DNA from 2 places in the Acinetobacter tibetensis genome. Region 1 is predicted to be linked to the other one. Evidence: predicted binding sites of a transcription regulator. Region 1 holds the regulator's gene; the other holds the start of a gene.
The links. Region 1 encodes PhoB, which activates phosphate uptake and scavenging genes when phosphate is short. Its sites were predicted from a motif close to TGTCATNAANCTGTCATAA; they were not measured.

Region 1 (8,359 bases):
AACACCACTTTAAAGGTCGAGCCTTGATTCTCTTTGGATTCAATTTCTAAATGTGCGTTGTGCTGCATCAGTACGTGTTTCACAATTGCCAGTCCTAAACCCGTTCCACCTGTTTGACGACTACGTGCGCTATCCACACGATAAAAGCGTTCGGTTAAGCGTGGCAAATGTTTTGGATCAATACCAATACCTGTATCTTCAACCGTGAAATAACCATGTTCGCCATCATCATGCCAACCCATGGTAATGGTACCGCCTTTCGGGGTGTATTTAATCGCATTGGTAATGAGATTGCTAAACGCACTGGCCAATTCGGTATCTGAACCAATGAGGTCGCAATGACTGTCGATGTCCAAATTCAGGGTATGGCCATAATCCACATTATAAGCCTGCGCATCATCGAATAACTGATTCATCAGGCTTGGCATTTCAATAATCTGGTTTTTGGCAATTTGCTTATTATTTTCCAAACGGGATAACAGCAAGAGGTCATTGACCAAGGCATTCATACGTTTGGTCTGCGCCTGCATTTGCTCAAACGCACGCTTCCAGCGTGGATTTAAATCTTCTTGGTCGGTAAAGGTTTCAATATAACCACTGAGTACCGTTAAAGGCGTGCGTAATTCATGTGAAATATTATCGACAAAATCTTTACGCATTTGCTCCAGATTGTGCATCCGAGTCACGTCATACGCCACTAAAAGACGGCTTTCACCGCCAAAGCGAGTCATTTTGATTTGTACGTAATGATCTTCAAACACTGAGGATTTCATTTTAATCCCGTCAGGGATTTGATCGCTTTGTTTGAAATATTCAATAAAACTCGGCTGGCGTAGAATGGTCATGATATTGCGACCACGATCTAGTGACTGAATACCGAGTAGTTTTTCCGCCGCGGGATTCCACCATTCAATTTGATGCGACTCATCAATTAACACCACCGCTTCCGCCAGTGCCACCAAAGAGGATTGTGCACGGTCAATCAAGCCGACCATTTCAGCCTGAACAATACGTTCTTGGCGCTGTGCACGATAGACATTAAATAATAATGCTCCCCAGATGCCATTTAAATTAGGCGGAACATCATAAGGACGGTTGGAAATCCATTCATTGACCAAGTACAAAGAACGCAGTTGGAAACCGAAAAAAATGGTAAAAGCGGTAAAAATACAAACCCAAAAATACCCGATGCCAAACCCGATTAAGCTTGCAATGAGCAGTAGAAACGCCAGTAAACGTAAATCTTGTTTGGCAAATATCCATAAACTGCTGTAACGGAATTTTTGATGCTCACGCGCCAGTTCGGGGACAGGGTAGGGTTCATACATAAAACTAAAATTAACCTAAAGCTACATCAGCACGAGTGGAGAAGCGGTAACCCGTTCCACGCACGGTTTGAACAAAACGGTCTGCACCATAGGGTTCTAAGACTTTGCGTAAACGACGAATATGGACGTCAATGGTACGATCTTCAATATAGACATTGCCACCCCAAACCTGATCAAGCAATTGCGCACGGGTATAAGCACGCTCAGGATGCGTCATGAAGAAGGCCAGCAAACGATATTCAGTTGGCCCCATTTCTAGAATGTTATTGCTAAAACTGACGCGTTGGCTGACTGGGTCAAGCAATAAACCATTGGCATCAATGGTTTTTTCGCCGCTTAGAGCATTGGCGCGACGCAGCACTGCTTTAATGCGCGATACCAATTCACGCGTCGAAAAAGGTTTGGTCATGTAGTCATCTGCACCTGCATCGAGACCTTGGACTTTATGGTCTTCTTCTCCGCGTGCAGTCAGCATAATGACTGGAATTTCAGATAAGTTTTCATCGCGTTTAAGGCGACGACAGAGATCGACACCGCTGACACCACCAGGCATCATCCAGTCGAGCAGAATTAACGCTGGGCGTTGATCGACAATCATTTGATGCGCCTGTTTTGCATCTTCTGCCTGTAAGCATTGAAAGCCTGCCATATCCAAAGAGGTATGAATCATCTCTCGAATTGGAAGTTCGTCATCGACGATTAGTATGTAGTCATCTTTCACAACGCAATATCCTATTGATGATAACGGTAGGCCGTTTTTTATTTATGACAGGCTTATTACAAAGATTAATTATGACAGTATCATTGCAGAATAGGGCAGAATCCCAATTTTCGCAAAGTTTTGTGACAATTTTTAGTCGAATTCATGAACAATTTTAGACAGGCGTAGAGGCGGTCATAAAATTAGAGTCAATTTTTTGTAAAAATTAAATCGCTGTAATTTAATTTTTTTTCTCAGAAAATGATTCGAGTAGGGCTAAGAAAACCACCCGACATGATGCCAATACATCTTCCAGAGACTGTTTAAAGCCACTGATGACCCAACGAATCGCAATCTGGGTAACATAACCATTTAAGCCTGTAGAAACCCATGAAATTTCACGTTCTGAATGCGGGATATTCGGCATCATCAACATGACAAAAGCATGAATCATACGGTCAAAACGCAACATGGTTTCGTGAATGGTGGCTTGGTTATGCAGTTCTTGCACCAGCATAGCATCGATATAAATAATACGTGCCATCCGCGGGTTATCTTTGAGCGTGGTGAGTAGGGCAGTTAAGCCAGCATCGACCATTTTTTCATGACTGTTCGAGGCTTGCATAATCGCTTGCATGACATTCTGTTGCAGTTCATCAATCAGTTTTAAAAAGATGGTTTGGAAGAGTTGATCACTTTTTTTAAAGGATTCATAAAAATAGCGTTCGGTCAGTTTGGCTTCATTGCAAATGTCTTTGACCGTGACGGCAAAAAAACCATGGGTGCCATAAACTTCAATACCCGCTTCGATGAGTTTTTCACGACGTGCCTGTTGACGCTCAGTCAAAGAGAGTCCTTTAAACTGGCGTTCTTTATTTTTTAACGGTTGGTTATTTTTTCCTGCATCGTTGGTATTGGAATAAGTCATAAAGATAAAACGTAGCAAAGACCGCCTATAGTTTAACAACAATTGCTGCAAATGCCTAAATTAAACGCGGAATTTGGCCGAAAGGAGATTCATCAGACATTTATTGACAATGGTTATTGTCAAATTTATATTGAGAGAGTCTTTCGCGTCATGCATAAAAGAATGGGGGTAGCTTTGTCATACCGCCTTAGGAACCAATAAGGAAAGAAAATGAAAACATTTAACAATAAAGTCGCCGCTGTAACAGGTGCGGGTTCAGGGATTGGTCAACAGTTGGCATTACTTTTAGCTCAACAAGGTTGTCACCTTTCTTTAAGTGATATTAATGAGCAAGGTTTGGCAAAAACCGTAGAATTACTCAAAGACAGCAATGTACGAGTGACCACCAAAAAACTGGATGTGTCGGATCGTGAAGCCATACGTACTTGGGCAGAAGAAACAGTACAAAATCATGGTTCAGTCAATATGATTTTTAACAATGCTGGGGTGGCATTGGGTTCGACCGTTGAAGGGGCGAGTTATGATGAACTAGAATGGATTGTGGGGATTAATTTTTGGGGTGTGGTGTACGGGACCAAAGAGTTTTTGCCTTTGATTAAGCAAACAGGCGATGGTCATATCATCAACATTTCTAGCTTATTCGGTTTAACGGCTCAACCCACCCAATCGGCTTATAATGCCACCAAGTTTGCAGTTCGTGGTTTTACCGAATCCTTACGTCAGGAACTGGATATTGAAAACTGTGGGGTTAGCGCGCTGTGTGTACATCCAGGTGGTATTCGCACCAATATTGCCAATGATGCGCGTATGAATGACAGCTTGCGCAGCTTGGGGATGAATCCAGAAAAATCGGCACGCACATTTAACAAGTTATTACGTATTCCACCAGAAGAAGCTGCACGTCAAATTTTAGCTGCGGTACAAAAGGATAAGCGTCGTGTTTTGATTGGTAATGATGCAAAATCATTAGATTTGATACAGCGTATTTTGCCGACAGGCTACCAAAAGGTGACTGCTATGGCGACGACGTTGAGTAAACGTTTCAAATAAAAGGTGATACGTGTTGATCTGAGGATCAGCACGTTTTTTCAGCCAATCAGCCATTAAATTAAGGTTTGTATGGTTTTCTTTTTCCAGACAAATTGGTAATACAGACCTTGCATCACACATAGGCAGACAAAGGCAAGTGCATAGGCATACCATATACCTTGCAGTCCCCACCAGTCACTAAATAAATAAGCGCAGGGGACTTCAATAGCAATAATGGCAACAATGTTGATGATCATCGGAACGGTGACGGTACCACTGGCACGCATAATCGACGCGAAAATTGCGCTGGCACCAAAGAATAAAATGGACCATAACACAATAAACAAAAGCTGTTGACCAAGCTCGACTACAGCATGATCTGTGATAAAAAGCGCCATCAGATATTTCGAAAATAGATAACCTAAAACCACCAATAAACCTGTAATCGCAATATTCATCCCAAGTGCGGTACGTGTAACTTTGGCGAGTAATTCTGACTTTCCAGCGCCAATCGCTTGCGCGGCAAAAATCGATGCTGCAATGGCAATCGAAAGTGCAGGGAACTGAATATAATTCAGAACCTGATTCACTGCCCCATAGGCAGCAGTCGCATCAGCACCATGACGATTGACCAACCCCACAATCACCAAACCAGCAACCGAAGTCGTGACCATTTGCACCCCGGTCGGAATGCCGAGGCGTAAAATAATTTGACTGAGTTGGCGGTCAAAACGAATATGGCGCAGCATTTGCGCGTCGAGTCTGAGCGGGTGTTGTTTATAAGCCAGATAAAAATATAAAAAAATCAGAACAGAAATAAAACCTAAGGTCGATGCAATCGCAGGTGCAACAATTCCCAGTCGAGGAAAGCCCCAATAGCCTGCAATCAAGACAGGAGTCACACAAAGGCCCACTAAAATGGTCATGCCCGAGGCGATTAAAGGGGTCGTGCTATCGCCCACACCGCGTAAAATGGAGGTATAAATAATATAGATAAATAATAAGGGGCTACCTGCGAGCATCCACTGCACATAAGGCAAAGACAAATGCATGACGGCTTCATCCGTACCCAACGCCAATAACACATGACGGGCAAACAATACCCCCAGCAGGGCAATGATGCTTCCACCAATTAGGGTCATAAATAGGGTCGAGCCAACCACCGCCCGCACTTTTTCTATATTCTGTGCACCCCATGCCTGTCCGATCAATACAGTTGAACCTGCGGACAACCCAATTACAAAGGCCATTAAAAAGAACAAAATCGGAAAAAATACTGCTACTGCGGCAATCGCCTGCACCCCCATCATCTGCCCGACAAAGACCGTATTAATTGTCCCTGATAGGTTTTGCAGAATATTGGTGGCAATCAACGGCATCAGGAAAATAAAAAAGGCTTTCCATAGCTTTTGATGTTGCACCAAAGGGTTGTGTGCCGACATAGATGATCCTGTGCTCTTTTTATCGTATTGTTTCAGCTTACCCTAGCACAGTTAGCATAGAAAAAATGGATGTATTTCAGTAAACAAAGTCACATTACATAGGTTGTTTTTTACGCTTGGATTGGCTTTATACCGCACTAAGAATTTGGGTGGCTTGGGTCAAGGTCTGTTCAGTTTTGGCGAAACAAAAACGAATCAGTTTTAAATCTTCAGGTGGTTGTTGATAAAACACAGAAATTGGAATCGCTACAATGCCATGCTGTTCGGCAAGGAAGTGGCACATGTCAACATCATTCAAATCGGGACGAATTGCACGATAATCCAGATTTTGGAAATAGGTGCCTTGAGAGGGCGTCAATGTAAATCGGGAAGCTGCTAATCCTGCATTAAATAAATCACGTTTTTGCTGATAAAAATGAGCAAGCTGCTGAATATGTTCAGGATGTTCTTGCATGTACTGCGCTAAAGCGACTTGGACTGGCGTGACTCCACAAAAATTGGCAAATTGATAAACTTGACGAAAGACCTGCATCAACTCAGGCGCAGCCACACAATACCCTGTTTTCCAACCCGTCACATGGAAGGTTTTTCCAAATGAACCGACCACAAAACACCGTTCACGCAGCTCTGGAAAAGACAAAGCTGAATAGTGCTGTTGTCCATCGTAAACCAAGTGTTCATAGACCTCATCTGACAGCACCACAATATTTCGATTTTGGATCAGTTGAATCAACTGTTGCCAATCTTGCTTGGACCAAATGGCCCCCGTTGGATTATGTGGTGTATTGACAATGATCATGCGGGTTTTGGCATTAATTGCGTTGGCAACTCGGTTCCAGTCCACATGAAAATGCGGTGCAATTAAAGGGATATGAACTGCTTTTGCACCGACCAAAGCAATACTTGGCGCATAGCTGTCATAGCTCGGATCAAACACAATGACTTCATCACCCGCATTTACAAGGGCTTGAATGGCACTAAATAAGGCGATGGTCGCCCCAGGTGTAATGGTGATTTCATGGACAGGATCGAGATTCAGTTGATCGCGCTGTAGAAACTGTTGCGCGACTTGTTGGCGTAGGCTGAGTAAACCATCGCCTGCTGCATATTGATTAGATCCGTGTAAGGTTGCATGGCTCAAGGCTTCAACCAAGGCTTGCGGGGGAGCAAAGTCGGGAAAGCCTTGTGATAAATTGAGTGCATTCAGCCGTTGTGCCATGGCAGTCATCTGGCTAAAAATCGTGACCCCTTGTGCAGGGAGTTTGGAATGAATTTCAAGCATGACCGCAGACTCAAGGAAGAATAAACCGATTTAATTTAGCATGTTGCAGGGTTTGTACAAGTTTAAATCTATTTATTTCTCTGTCTGAGTCGTATCGTGAACTAGAGCAAATAATCGACCACAGCACGAATAATCCCCAGTGCGAGACCAATAAAGGCCCCCACCACCACGCCGTTGACACGAATCATGTGCAGGTCGCCACCGACTTCATTTTCAATTTTACCAATCATCTCGCGTGAGTCCCATTCATGAATGCGTTCGCTAATAAAACGAATCACTTTTTCACTGTATTGATCACTCAAATTCACCGCCAAACCACTCATGCGATCATTCAATAACTGGCGGACAGCCTGATTGGCAATGATGTTCTCTCCAACCTGTTGAATCGCCACGCGTAGATTGGCTGCAATACCTGAATCAGGCTGCATTAAATCGGCTTTGATGGCATCACATAAAATGACCACCGCACCGCGAATAAAATTCAGCACTTGAGGGCTATCCAGTAAGGCATCTTTACCCTGATTCAGGCGTTGGCTTGCTGCACTGTTCCGATCGGTTAATTGCAGCATCAGTTCTTGGGCAGTTTCTTCAATCTGTTGTCGCCAAGGATGCTCTGGATTGGCGAGCATGGATTCTACCCGTTCAATCAGTGAGTCAATGGTGCGTTGTTGCACATCAATCCCAATCCAACTGGCGCCTTTGGCCAATTTAGAGACTCCCAGTTCTTTAAACAGTTTTTGTGTGAGTTCACGGGTTTGCTCTGGATGGTGGATCATCCAGTCATGCACGACATCTAGACCACGTTGCAATACATCTTGGTGGAAGTCATTTTCAATCACGGCACGCAGCATTTCACTGGCCAGCATGTTGATATTGGTGTTGCGCACCCATTGCACGCTATTGTTTTGAATAAAGCGTCCAATCTGTTCTTGCCCAACAAAGTCAAAGATTTTCGGGACGGTTTGCTGAATCACTTGCGTCACTTGCGTGTTGTTATGCGGATTGGCTAACCATTGACCGACGGCCAGACTCAAGTCGATATTTTGAAGACTACGTTCGACCACTTGGGGAGAGAGAAAATTTTCCTGTACAAAACGCCCCATGGACTCGGCAATGCGGGCTTTGTTGCGGGGAATAATTTCGGTATGGTCAAGTAAGAACTTGGGAATTGGCATTTTGCCAAAAGGATTGCGAAACAGTACCGTAATGGCATACCAGTCTGCTAATCCACCGACCATACCTGCTTCTGCGGACAACATGAGAATATGAATCAGCCAAGCGTATTCGGGCATGAATTTGGCGAGTACCATAAGGACAATCCATGTCATGACCGCCAGCAATAAAGCGATATTTGCGAAGCGTTTACTCCGTTGCAAGCTTTCAGAACTGGTGGTCGCTACAGGCATAGAATGGTCCTAATTTTATTTTTGGGTTGGAGCAGATACTTCGGGTTGTGGTTGAATGACCTCACCTGTAGAGGTCAGTCCGTATTTTTGCCCTAAAGATTTTAGAATAAGCATCGCATCAAAAGCATCGCTTGGCACTTTATCCTTTTCTTTATAGCACTCAATCGTATACGAGACTTGTACAGGGTCAATATTTACCACCTGTGGTGTGTCGTAAAATGGGTCTGGCCAATAGCCTGGATAG
Region 2 (8,359 bases), 910 kb from region 1:
TTAGATGTATTTCCTAATAGAAAGTTTCTTAGATGAGTTTCAGCTTGATGCATTTGTTTTTAAAAATACTCTGACTCATCGTTAAAGTCATTATTTTGTCGTTTTATATATATTAATGTCCGCCATGATAGTGATGCACAAAATTTTGAAAGCCATTCACTGTAAGATGAAATATATTGTTTTTTGTCTAAGCTAGGCAAAAATATTTGTTCGGAAAATAGCTTTTCCCATCCTGAAAATAAAATTTCACAGTTATGACAAAGTAGATATTCTTTGAAAATATCTTGTTGCCTTTTATTTATATTCTTTATGTCACGGAGATAACCTGTAGCACTTGTTCGTTTTAACCATTTGCCTACAAATTTTGGAATTAAATGGCTTTCTTTTAAATTAGTTTCATCTTTACAAAGAGCGCAGATACCATGCATTTACAAACTCATTAGAATATTGAATAGGTTGTTATTTGATCTTATATAAAATATTTGAATGCAACAATAATCCCTCCCAACCTCCCTTTAAAAAGGGAGGGGCTGTCACGTAATTCACTTGATACGCAAAAGTTCCCCTCTTTTTAAAGAGGGGGTAGGGGATTAAACAATCGAATCATCTAAATTCGGCCCTAACCAACGCTTCGCTTCATCGAGTGTCCAACCTTTACGTTTTGCATAATCTTCAAGTTGGTCTTGAGATATTTTGCCCACGTTAAAGTATTCACTTTGAGGATGTGAATAATAGAAACCACTTACTGAAGATGGTGGCATCATCGCAAAGTGCTCAGTGAGTTTAGTGCCGATTTTGTCTGTAGACCCTAACCAGTCAAACAACACCGCTTTTTCAGAGTGCTCTGGACACGCTGGGTAACCCGGCGCAGGGCGAATGCCGACATATTTCTCTTTAATCAGCTCTTCATTGGTGAGTGTTTCATCTGCTTTATAACCCCAGAACTCTTTACGAATGCGTTCATGCAAATGTTCGGCAAAGGCCTCAGCAAAACGGTCTGCCAATGACTGAACTAAAATTGCAGAGTAGTCATCGCCTTTGGCTTTGTATTCATTCGCTAATTCTTCTGCACCAAAAATCGATACAGTGAATCCACCTAAGTAGTCCTGTTGCTCACGGTCAGTACGAATGTAATCTGCCAAAGACAAGTTTGGTTTACCTGTGACTTTGTCAGATTGCTGACGCAAATGTTCAAATGTATGCGTAACATTTTGACCCGCTTCATCAAATACGCTGATGGTGTCGGCGTCAGTGCGCTGAGCAGGGAACATACCAAATACAGCACGTGCATCAAAAAGGTTGTTGTCGATAATATCTTTCAACATTGCTTGAGCTTGGTTGTACAAATCTGTTGCAGCTTCGCCAACCACTTCATCTTGTAAAATTTTCGGGAACTTACCAGCCAAGCTCCAAGAAATGAAGAATGGTGTCCAGTCAAAATATGCAACCAATGTTTCAAGCGGGTAGTTTGTTAAAACTTGAGTTCCCAAAAGGTTTGGTTTTGCTGGAACGTAGCTTTCATCAATTTTAAAACCGTTTTTAACAGACTCTGCATAAGTTAGCTTGGCAGCTTTAGGTTGTTTGTTGGCTAAGCGCTCACGAATTTTGGCATATTCAGCACGGTGTTCTTCAATGAATTTTCCACGCATTTCTTTTGAAAGCAGTGTAGTTGCAACACCCACAGCACGTGAGGCATCGGCAACATAAATCACCGCATCGTTATGGTACTGAGGATCAATTTTTACTGCTGTGTGTGCTTTCGATGTCGTAGCACCACCAATTAATAAAGGAATATTAAAACCTTTACGTTGCATTTCTTTCGCAACAAACACCATTTCATCTAAAGATGGAGTAATCAGACCTGACAACCCGATGATGTCACATTTTTCATCAATCGCAGTTTGCAAGATTTTCTCACAAGGTACCATCACACCAAGGTCAACAATGTCGTAACCATTACAGCCGAGTACAACACCCACAATATTTTTACCAATATCGTGTACGTCGCCCTTAACAGTTGCCATCAGGACTTTACCTTTAGATTGGCTACCTGTTTTTTCAGCTTCAATGTACGGGTTGAGCCAAGCCACAGCTTGCTTCATGACACGTGCAGATTTCACAACCTGTGGTAAGAACATTTTGCCTGAACCGAACAAGTCACCGACCACGTTCATACCGTCCATCAAAGCGCCTTCAATCACATCTAATGGACGTTTAGCTTTTAGACGAGCTTCTTCGGTATCTTCGTCAATGTATGTGGTAATACCTTTGACTAATGCATATTCAAGACGTTTTTCTACAGGTTCGTTACGCCATTCAAGGTTTTCGGCTTCACGTTGTGCTCCGCTATGACCACGGTATTTTTCAGCGACTTCAAGCAGTTTTTCTGTGGCGTTTTGGCCAGACTCACCTTGGTTCTGGTTTAAAACAACATCTTCAACCGCATCTTTGAGTTCTTTAGGAATATCATCATAAATTGCCATTTGGCCAGCATTTACAATCCCCATAGTCATGCCTTGTTTAATGGCATGGTACAAGAACACAGAGTGAATGGCTTCACGAACAGGCTCATTTCCACGGAATGAGAACGATACGTTCGATACACCACCAGAAATCATGGCATGAGGTAAGTTCTGTTTAATCCAACCTGTGGCTTCAATAAAATCGACGCCATAGTTATTGTGTTCTTCAATACCTGTTGCCACTGCAAACACGTTCGGGTCAAAAATAATATCTTCAGCAGGGAAGCCAACATCATTGACCAAAACATCATAAGAACGTTTACAGATTTCACGTTTGCGTGCAGCAGTATCTGCCTGACCTGTTTCATCAAAGGCCATCACAATAATCGCGGCACCATATTGACGGCAGAGGCGAGCCTTTTCGACAAACTCGTCATAACCTTCTTTTAACGAAATCGAGTTAACAACAGGTTTACCTTGTACACATTTTAAGCCTGCTTCAATGATTTCCCATTTTGATGAGTCAATCATGATTGGCACACGTGAAATATCTGGCTCAGATGCCACAAGATTTAAGAAATGAACCATCGCATTTTGCGAATCGAGCATCCCTTCATCCATGTTAATGTCAATAATCTGTGCGCCAGCTTCCACTTGTTGCTGTGCAACTTCTAAAGCTTCAGAAAAGTTTTCTTCACGAATAAGACGTAAGAATTTTTTTGAACCTGTAACGTTAGTACGTTCACCCACGTTTACAAACAGTGAGTCATCATAAATATTAAATGGTTCTAAACCACTTAAGCGGCAAGCTGGTTTAGTTTCAGGAATTTGACGGGGTGCAATGTCTTTTACAGCATTGGCAATAGCACGAATATGGTCTGGTGTTGTACCACAGCAACCGCCGGTAATATTGATCAAACCACTTTCTGCAAATTCTTTTAAGAAGGCAGCAGTTTGTTCTGGTGTTTCGTCATATTCACCAAAAGCATTTGGTAAGCCTGCATTTGGATGAGCAGAAATGAACGTATCAGCAACATCAGATACGGTTTTAACGTGAGGACGCATGGCATCTGCACCAAGGGCACAGTTAAAACCAATTGAAAGTAAATCACCATGACGCACAGAGTTCCAGAACGCTTCGGCAGTTTGACCTGTCAAGGTACGGCCTGAGGCATCGGTAATGGTGCCTGAAATCATGAGTGGTAATTCATGACCAATTTGCTTAAAGACTTCTTTCACCGCAAAAATTGCAGCTTTACAGTTTAATGTATCAAAAACGGTTTCAATCAGAATGATATCTGCACCACCTTCAATCAGCGCATGAGTGGCCTCAATGTAGTTTTCTTTTAGCGCATCAAAGGTAATGTTACGAAAGGCAGGATCATTTACATTGGGTGAAATTGAACAGGTACGCGATGTTGGGCCGAGTACACCCGCTACAAAACGAGGTTTGTCAGGTGTTGAATATTTTTCACAAGCTGCTTTGGCTAAACGCGCTGCTTCACGGTTAATCTCGGGAACAAGGTCTTCCATGTGGTAATCAGACATAGAAACACGTGTGCCGTTAAAGCTGTTGGTTTCAATAATGTCTGCGCCTGCATCAAGATAAGCTTCATGAATGCCTTGAATGATTTCTGGCTGTGTTAAAACTAAAAGGTCATTGTTACCTTTTAAGTCATGTGCCCAATCTGCAAAACGCTCACCACGGTAATCTTCTTCTTCAAGCTTATGGCGTTGAATCATGGTGCCCATCGCACCATCAATGATCAATATACGCTCAGCGAGAAGCTTTTTAAGGGTGGTAAGCGTGGACATAAATAACCCCAATACACGGCAAGTCTTGAAATGGAGCATATTTTAACAGAACTCAGACTTAATTTTATTTTAATTCAGCTTTTTGACTGTCAAGTTAGTAGTATTCATGCAAAAAAGAAGAGTTATTTGGCGATTTCATTGAAATGCAATATTACATAGGCATGATGAATCTATTTCGATTTCAAGGTGAAAGCGCATCAGAGAGTGACAAATTTTTTTACAATTCTGAAAATCAACTACTTTTTTGCATGAAATATTTTTTTGTTATAAGTATTTGAAAAAAACAGATTTACAGCTAAAAATCCTCCCCATCGTAGCGCGGAGTGATTTAAAACAGGTCAATTGTTAAAAATTTGGCTTTATATGACACCTGTTTGTCATATAATTGTCATAATTTAATTGAACAATAAGGGGATTTTATTATCCTCTTAACCGTCTGCATGAATTCAAAAACTCCTCCCGTCCAAGATCGTATGCATTCAGCATCGAACAAGTCGACGAATGTGCATGTTCCAACACCGAAGTTTTTTATGCCGGTGTTTTTTACGGTCATTATTGCGACCCTCATTTATATTGGGTTTCAGGTATCTGCGGACTTGTCGCATGTACCACCATTAAGTTTGTATTCTGTTATTCTTTTAGCGACGGCATTATTGATTGCACTAGGCTTTGAGTTTGTGAATGGTTTCCATGACACAGCCAATGCAGTTGCAACAGTGATTTATACCAATGCACTGTCTGCGCCTGTTGCGGTGATGTGGGCTGGTTTTTGTAATTTCCTTGGGGTTATGGTCGCTAGCGGCGCGGTTGCTTATGGCATTATTGCTTTACTGCCAGTTGAACTGATTATGAATGTGAGTTCAGGGGCAGGCTTTGCGATGGTCTTTGCCATGCTGATTGCTGCAATTCTGTGGAATTTAGGTACTTGGTTCTTGGGTATTCCTGCATCGAGCTCGCACACTTTGATTGGTTCTATTTTGGGTGTAGGGATTATGAACTACCTATTACACTCGGGTAGTGGTGCCAGCGGTGTCGATATGGACCAAGTGATGAAAGTGGGTAAAGCATTACTGTTTTCTCCTTTAATCGGTTTTGCATTTGCTGCTGTTGTTTTCTTATTGGTGAAAAAAATCTTCAAGCGTCAGCTCGAATTATTCCAACCACCTGAAGGCAATAAGCCTCCACCACCACTTATTCGTGCCATTCTAATTTTTACCTGTACAGGGGTAAGCTTTGCACATGGTTCAAACGATGGTCAAAAAGGCATGGGCTTAATCATGTTAATTTTGATTGGTTTGGTGCCATTGGCTTATTCACTGAATAAGAATTTAGACTCAGCACATATCCAGTCATTTGAGCAATTGTCATCTCAAGCTGCGGTTGCTATGTATCCCGCACATGCAGACATTCCAGATGAACAAGCGCGTCAAACCATTACTGCTTATATTCAAACCAAAGAAATGACTCCAGAAGTGGTGCCTGCTTTGGCAAGTTTGACCGATCATTTGGGTGACCGTATTTCGCAATATGGCGACTTGAAAAATATTCCTGAAGATGCAATTTCATCTATTCGTAATGATATGTATTTGAGCACAACAGCGTTCAAACGTTTGGATAAAGCAGACCAGTTACCTGCGATGCCTGAAGCTCAGCAAAAGGTGGTGAAAGAGTATCGTAGCAAGTTGGATAGTTTCTTACAGTACATTCCAACGTGGGTAAAAGTTGCAGTCGCTTTGGCTTTAGGTCTAGGTACAATGGTGGGTTGGAAGCGTATTGTGGTGACTGTCGGTGAGCGTATTGGTAAGCATCACATGACGTATGGTCAGGGTATGTCTGCTGAACTTGTGGCAATGTCGACCATTGCAGCGGCGGATGGTTTTGGTATGCCAGTTTCTACAACTCACGTATTAAACAGTGCGGTTGCAGGTACGATGGTAGCCAACAAGTCAGGTTTGAATTTTGCCACTGTAAAAACAATTCTTTCGGCATGGATTTTTACACTTCCTGCCACCATTTGTTTATCTGGTGGTTTATACTGGATTTTCCTCCAGTTCGTTTCTTAAAGTTCTTAAGAGACGGAATTAAAGCGCTGCATGGTCAGCGCTTTTTTTATGCCTGTTTGATTATAAACTCCATCGTTTTGATGTGAAGAAAGGCTGCTTTAGCACAGGTACTCATTGCGATTAGAAGCAGATTGATTGCTATGCTTCAATCAGATTCACGCCTATTTTCATAGATATTTCAAAAGCAAAAGTGTCAATGATGATTAAAACAAGAGGCAGGCAGCTTTGTTTTTATTTTGGCAAGGATTTAGATGCGGCAATACTTTGGTTTTGAAAAATACGAATTGAATAAAAAAGACCCCAAGATATCTTGAGGTCAATTGTTTTAAAAAGGGGAGCAGTGATCTATATTTCATTATGCTAGATCAACGATTTGCCCTTGATCATTATGATGAACCACGGTGATTTTATGCTGTCGAGATTGTTCAATTTTTTGGTTGCTGAGCTCGAAATAATCGGCATATTGCTGTGTCGTTAAAGACTGTTCTTGCTCTACTTTAACACTTGCAGACGGCATAAATCGACTCCAGAGCAATAACCCCACACTACAGAGCAGCAGTTCTAATCCACCATATTCAATGCTTATACTCAGTGCACTTAACAGATGGTGTACCGCTGAACTTTTCTGTAATTGTATGAGAATCCAGACCAGTAAGAAGGGACGCCAAAGCATGAACCATGCACCCCACATTAATGCCGTAGTGGTATTCGACATATAGCGTTTATGCCAAGGCAGTAAATGACGCAAATCAATCACTAAATCATGTTGAGATTTCATTTTGAGATACTCTAATCGTGTTGAGTGTTATAAACGGATACCACGGTCTGGGCTGACCCAGCGCGCGCGCTTATCTTCACCACGTAACAGTACTTTTGGAAAAGCCATAATGGTGGCACTTATAGTAATGAGCCAGAATACAAATGGATACCAAATCATCCAGAAGTAGTTCTTGCCTAAATTCGGTTCATAACGACTATCCATCCATTTGCTTAAAGCAAACTGAATAAGACAGGTCGCTCCCAGTAATACACCACTGCCATAAGGTAAGAATGGAGAGCTAATGCTACTCAATGCGGCTATTGAGAAAATAAAATGCACAAGCCACAAAACGGCCAATAACAACATTAAATAAGACCAAACCAGCGTCAGACAAAGCTCTAACATCAGTGGCCATAAAAAATTGAGTTTGGGTTGAATGAGTACATCCAAATTTTTGATTAAGACCTGAGCGCCACCCATTGCCCAACGGAGACGTTGTTTCCAAAGTCCAGAAAGCGTTTCAGGCATTAAAATCCACACCAATGCATTCGGTTCAAACTGAATGTCCCAACCCGCACGCTGCAATTTCCATGTGATGTCAATGTCTTCGGTGAGCATGTTTGGCGACCAATATCCAACTTGATGCACGGCACTTTTACGAAATGCAGTAACCACTCCTGAAACTGTAAATAGACGTCCGAAGCTGCGCTGGGCACGTTTGATCATTCCCACAATCGAAGAAAACTCACCCACTTGAATACGTCCCAAGAGTGTTGAACGGGTGCGAATACGTGGATTGCCTGTCACTGCTGCAATCTTCGGATTGGCAATGAAATGTTGCATCATCCATGTTGCTGCATGTGGATCAAGTAGTGCATCCCCATCAATTCCTAATAGGAATTCTGCTTCTGTCACAAGGCTACCTGCTTGTAACGCCATGGCTTTACCTTGATTTTTCGCAAGGTGTACCACACGTAGGCGTTCATGTTGATGTGCCAATCGGTTCAATACTTCAGCGGTGTTGTCCGAACTACCATCATTAATCGCAATCACTTCAAAATTCGGATAGTCGAGTTTTAAGGCATGACTAATGGTTTCTTCCGCATTATCACCCTCATTAAAACAAGGAATTAATACCGCAACCAGAGGGTAGTGCGGTAATGTCTTGGGTTGTTGATAGGCAGGTTGTTTGCGCTCTTTACGATAGAAAATTAGTGCACCTAACATCCACAGGTACGACATGAACAAGGGGTAATAAA

Region 2: a site for PhoB is predicted at 4,653-4,671, ahead of M5E07_RS04705 (inorganic phosphate transporter). Genes of this name have one in related genera too.

The regions. Positions count from the first base shown of each region.
Region 1 is NZ_CP098732.1:74,167-82,525, forward strand. It holds gene phoR (phosphate regulon sensor histidine kinase PhoR) at 1-1,328, opposite strand, end outside; gene phoB (phosphate regulon transcriptional regulator PhoB) at 1,339-2,049, opposite strand; gene M5E07_RS00355 (TetR/AcrR family transcriptional regulator) at 2,270-2,956, opposite strand; gene M5E07_RS00360 (SDR family NAD(P)-dependent oxidoreductase) at 3,167-4,006, shown strand; gene M5E07_RS00365 (MATE family efflux transporter) at 4,060-5,427, opposite strand; gene M5E07_RS00370 (methionine aminotransferase) at 5,555-6,709, opposite strand; gene M5E07_RS00375 (DUF445 domain-containing protein) at 6,811-8,115, opposite strand; gene M5E07_RS00380 (CC0125/CC1285 family lipoprotein) at 8,131-8,359, opposite strand, start outside.
Region 2 is NZ_CP098732.1:981,045-989,403, forward strand. It holds gene M5E07_RS04690 (hypothetical protein) at 1-53, opposite strand, end outside; gene M5E07_RS04695 (hypothetical protein) at 60-428, opposite strand; gene metH (methionine synthase) at 591-4,277, opposite strand; gene M5E07_RS04705 (inorganic phosphate transporter) at 4,718-6,340, shown strand; gene pgaD (poly-beta-1,6-N-acetyl-D-glucosamine biosynthesis protein PgaD) at 6,696-7,118, opposite strand; gene pgaC (poly-beta-1,6-N-acetyl-D-glucosamine synthase) at 7,146-8,359, opposite strand, start outside.